Regions from separate parts of the Paenibacillus sp. FSL R10-2199 genome, predicted to be linked through region 1. Evidence: predicted binding sites of a transcription regulator. Region 1 holds the regulator's gene; the other holds the start of a gene.

Region 1 (2,405 bases):
CTAAGCTTTACGTCCGTCGTTGCCTTCTTCATGCTCCGGATTATCCACAATCTCAATGGTATCAAGCTGGGCCCGGAAATTGCTGCGGATATTGCCCAGATAAATCTCGCGGAGTTTGGCGCGTTCTGCCAATTCTTCCTCATTCAGGCCGCTTTCCTTATGTTTGCGTGCCAATTCATTGATGCGTGCGACCAATTCGTCAATATTCAATACTTTCCCCTCCCCTATAAATTCATTCTAACTTTGCCATGAGAAAAAGAGCTTGTCAAGGTCTACCCCCTGAAAGCTCTCTTAGTCGAACACCATTATGCTTCTTCCGGTTAATATACCGGCACGGACAGTATATCTCCTGCCTTAATTCCACTGTCCTTCAGACCATTTGACTTCTTGATTCCTTCTATATATACAGCAGTCCTCATATCATCCGGTTTATTCTTGAGGGCAATGCTCCACAAGGTGTCTCCGCGTTCAACTACGATCCGTTTCTCAGGCTTCATTAAAGTGACAGAACCAGCGAACACATTACCGACTACTGTAAATCCGGAGATCGTGAGTAATAGTATCAGAGATATCTTGATAAAGCTGACCTGGCGGAATATTGAGGTAAGTACAGACAGCAGGCGAAGGGTCTTGTCTCTGAATTGTGCCAATGGATTATGGGGTAATGGATTACCGGGAGCGGACACCTTGATATCCTCATTGTAGATACTATTGTAGGTACTGTATTTTAACATAAATATCGTCCTCCAAACACTTGTTCTTACTTTCGAAAATAATATAACACGAACATGTGTTTTGATCAATAGTTTTTTCGAACAACTGTTCCCTTTATTTTTCAGACTATAATTCTCACAATTTAGAACTTATGTTTGTACGAACGGCAGTTCTATGTTATAATTTTCCCAAACATAGTATATGGGGTTGATTCCGATGTCAAAGATTTCGAGTCGCCAGCTGGCGATCCTGGAATTTATACGTAACGAAGTCCGCAGCAAGGGTTATCCTCCGTCCGTTCGGGAAATTGGCGAAGCTGTTGGCCTGGCCTCCAGTTCTACAGTGCACGGTCATCTGGACCGGCTTGAGAAGAAAGGCCTGATCCGGCGCGATCCTACGAAGCCGCGTGCAATTGAACTGCTCGGCCAGGAAGATTCAGAGAATGTACATCAATTCGTCCAGACGGTTACCCGTATCCCTGTAATTGGCAAGGTTACTGCTGGTGTTCCTATTACCGCTACAGAGAATATTGAGGATTACTTCCCGCTTCCTACTCATTACGTAGGGGATAACAAGGTATTCATGCTTTCTGTACTCGGCGACAGCATGGTTGATGCCGGTATTATGAACGGCGATTATGTTATTGTCCGCCAACAGCAAACCGCTGACAATGGTGACATCGTTGTTGCGATGACTGAAGAAGATGAAGCAACCGTTAAGACCTTTTACAAAGAACGTGATCATATCCGGCTGCAGCCGGAGAACCCGGCTTACGAGCCTCTCCGCCTTAACCGCGTTACTATTTTGGGCAGAGTCATTGGATTATTCCGCGATATCCATTAATCTTTCTCCTCCATAATCAGGCTGCTCCGCATCACGCGAAGCAGCCTTTTTCCTCTTTAGATCCTGTTACGCTTGCCCAAAATGCCAAAAAACCAACATAGGAACATTTGTTCCTATGTTGGTTTTTTGGCATTTTTTACTCCGAACCGCTTTAGCTATCCGCACATATCCTGTTACAAAGGAGTGCTGATCCCATGCCCAACTATCGAATTATTGTCGACCTTTCACAGCGCATGCTTTATCTGCTTGATAATGACACCGTAACCAGAGGATTTCCTGTCGGCATTGGCCGGATGCTGACCGTCTCGCCGGTAGGCGAGTACACGATCATTAACAAGCAGCCCAACCCGGGCGGACCGTTCGGAGCCTTCTGGATGGGCCTGTCCAAGCCACATTATGGAATTCACGGAACCAATGACCCTTCCTCCATCGGCCACATGGTCTCCCACGGCTGTATCCGCATGTATAACCAGGATGTGGTCGCGTTGGCTGCTATCATTCCCATTGGCACCCGTGTAACCATCAGGGAGTAGCTACAGTCATGCAGCCGCCTATAAATTTCTATATTGAACACAAGAACCCCTCTGACGGGTTTTGACCAAAGGGGTTCTTCACAGCATTATTGCACAGTTTGCTCATAACCAAGCTCGTCCAGAATATATTCAGCCAGACTCCACTGTTCCGCAGGTGAGTCTTTGCTTTTTTTGGCGTAGACCAATGCACTCTTGGTAACTTTCTCGATCAGCCTGCGTCCCTGCTCTTTGGTGATGGACACTTCCATCCCGGAGCGGCCCACCACCTCAGACAGACAAAAGAACGCAATCCGCATCGCGTAATTGTCTCTGCTG
Region 2 (2,405 bases), 1.9 Mb from region 1:
AGCGGATGGTGCAGCTCATTCAGCTTCTGGTCCAGGAAGAACGGAACGCCGAAGTCCTGGAACAGCGGAGCAATCAGCGGCTCATAATCACTCATATTCCGCATGAATACAGCCATCTCACCATACTTGGCCTCTGAATCTCTGGCCAGGCTCAGCATCTCGCGCAGCACGCCTTCGACCTCGATCCGGCGGGAGGCCGCAGCCCGGATACTGACTGCCTCCTCCGCTTGCCCGGCTGCTCCGTTCCAGCGCAGCCGGCGCTGGAATCCACGCTCCAGATGGGCGAGAGCCGGACTGTCCTTGAACCTTGGAAGTGCTGGCGGCGCCAGAAGCTGATCCCAGACTGTAAGGCCCATCTCCTCGGCCATTCCGCGCAGCTTGATATACGTAACCGCAGCCGGGTGAAACAGCTCCAGCTCATGCGGTGCCTGGCCTGCGGGATAGATCCTGTCCAGCGTCAGGGCAATGGTCACCCCCGAAGCATATTGCATAAGCTCACGCAGTACGATGAATTCCTGATTGGTAAACCCGTGGAACCCGTCTACCCATATCTCGGATCCCCGGATATAGCCGGAATCCTGAATATGCTCAGCCAGCTCAGCCAGCCTGTCCTCCTGATCCATGTAGAGCTGTGACATTTCCTGCTCCAGCTCACTGAAGACCAGGTGCAGATCTTCCAGCTTGCCGGCCAGAATCGGACTTCCTCCCAGGGCATCCCGCATTCTGCCGAGCTGTTCTTCGAGGTCACCTGCTCCAAGGCAGCAGCGCTTGAGCTCCGTGTGCAGGTCGCTGAGCCGTTCCACGAATCCTGGCCGGTCCGAGGAGGCGCCGAACAGCTTCAGTTCCTCCTTGCGCCGGTTGACGATCTTATAGATCAGCATCTTCTTGCCTTCCTCGCTGATCGGCAGACTCGCGCTGCCGCCGGTCTCCTGCTTCACCCGGTAGGCCAGCCGCGAGAAGCTGAGTGTCTGGGCGCGGATGCTGCCCTTCACGTTGCCCGCAGCCAACAGACCGCGCTCCGCACCGAATGATCCCTGTTCAGGGACAAGTATAATTATCGGCGCTCCAAGCGGCTCTGTCTTCAGCCGTGAGGATACCGTCTCCCATATTGTAGTTGTCTTGCCGCTGCCCGAGCGTCCGATCAAAAAGTTAACCGTCATATCAGCAGACTCCTTCCGTGGCGGAGAATTAGAATGCAGGCCGCCCTGCTGCTGCACACACAGAAGCGGATTGCCTGATGAATATCAGAATCTATGAATAATCTCGTCCCAATAGTATAGCATACCTCCACCGCGCGCTCCAGAACGTACGTTTGCCATTGTTTGCAAATACCTGCCGCTTTTTTAAAGGCCACAGCAACCAAGGTCAACAACAAAGAAGACTCTCCCGGAGCCATGGATCGGCTGGTCGGGAGAGCCTGGATGGAGTGTATTATTTAGCCGGATCGGATATATAACCGGGATAGCCGCAGAATTAAGTGTCATAAATCCATCTAGCATCAATCCGGAAGTAGAAACCGGTTCATTAGATGGAGAAAATCCAATTAAATCAGCAGAGTCACTCCTCTGCTGATTCCGGCTCAAGTGCAGGGCAGCACCCAGCGCGATTCCGCTACGTAGTTCATGATCCCCAGCCCGGGAAGTGGACTGAAATTCCGTTATATGAGCAGATCAGGCGGATTCGCCGGGCAAACGGACTCAGATTCCGCTAAGGGACCAGTCAGAGCTGCTAATGGAATCCAGCCGGCAACATAACGGACTCAGTCCGCTTAAGCCCCATTCTGAGGTTTTTTGGAGAAATAGGAGCTTCTCAGTCCGCTTCGCTCTGCTGACGGTTCCCCGCTACAGTGCACAGCAACTTCCCTGTAAGAAAAAAAGAGAGCCTCAGTAGCTGAGACTCTCAAGACAAGCCTTCCGGCTTGAACTAACATCATTATTTGCTGCGCACTTCAAAGATGGCAAACTTCAGATAATGCCCTTCGTCCACGCCGAGGATCTGCGGGTGATCCTTGCCTGCGGCCCGCCACTCGATCAGCCGGAGCACTTTGCCGGCATCCTTGGCCGCTTCCTGGATGGTCTCCAGGAACAGCTGCGGCTGCATATGGTACGAGCAGCTGGCCGTAACCAGATATCCGCCTTCATTGACCAGCTTCATGCCATGCAGATTGATATCCTTGTAGCCGCGGACAGCGCCTGCTACAGCACTTTTGGTCTTGGCAAAAGCGGGCGGATCAAGTATAACGACATCCCAGGTACGTCCGCCGCCTGCTGTCATCGGCTTCGCGGTATCCGCCTTGGCAGCCGGCTTAGCGCCGGGTTTGCTCTCTGCCGCCGGACCTGTCGCCCGCTCAGAGCGTTCTTCCAGCCCCTTAACCTGATTGCGCAGGAAGGCAAACGCATCATCCA

What was found. The regulator LexA, encoded in region 1, represses DNA repair genes until DNA is damaged. The targets are predictions, from matches to a motif close to CGAACATATGTTCG.
Region 2: a site for LexA is predicted at 1,302-1,315, ahead of addB (helicase-exonuclease AddAB subunit AddB). Genes of this name have one in related genera too.

What each region holds. Positions count from the first base shown of each region.
Region 1 covers NZ_JBBOBO010000001.1:4,772,654-4,775,058, reverse strand. The annotation lists gene NYE33_RS21040 (DUF896 domain-containing protein) at 1-210, opposite strand; gene NYE33_RS21035 (LysM peptidoglycan-binding domain-containing protein) at 321-734, opposite strand; gene lexA (transcriptional repressor LexA) at 931-1,557, shown strand; gene NYE33_RS21025 (L,D-transpeptidase) at 1,752-2,090, shown strand; gene NYE33_RS21020 (hypothetical protein) at 2,177-2,405, opposite strand, start outside.
Region 2 covers NZ_JBBOBO010000001.1:2,834,449-2,836,853, reverse strand. The annotation lists gene addB (helicase-exonuclease AddAB subunit AddB) at 1-1,160, opposite strand, end outside; gene NYE33_RS12315 (class I SAM-dependent rRNA methyltransferase) at 1,933-2,405, opposite strand, start outside.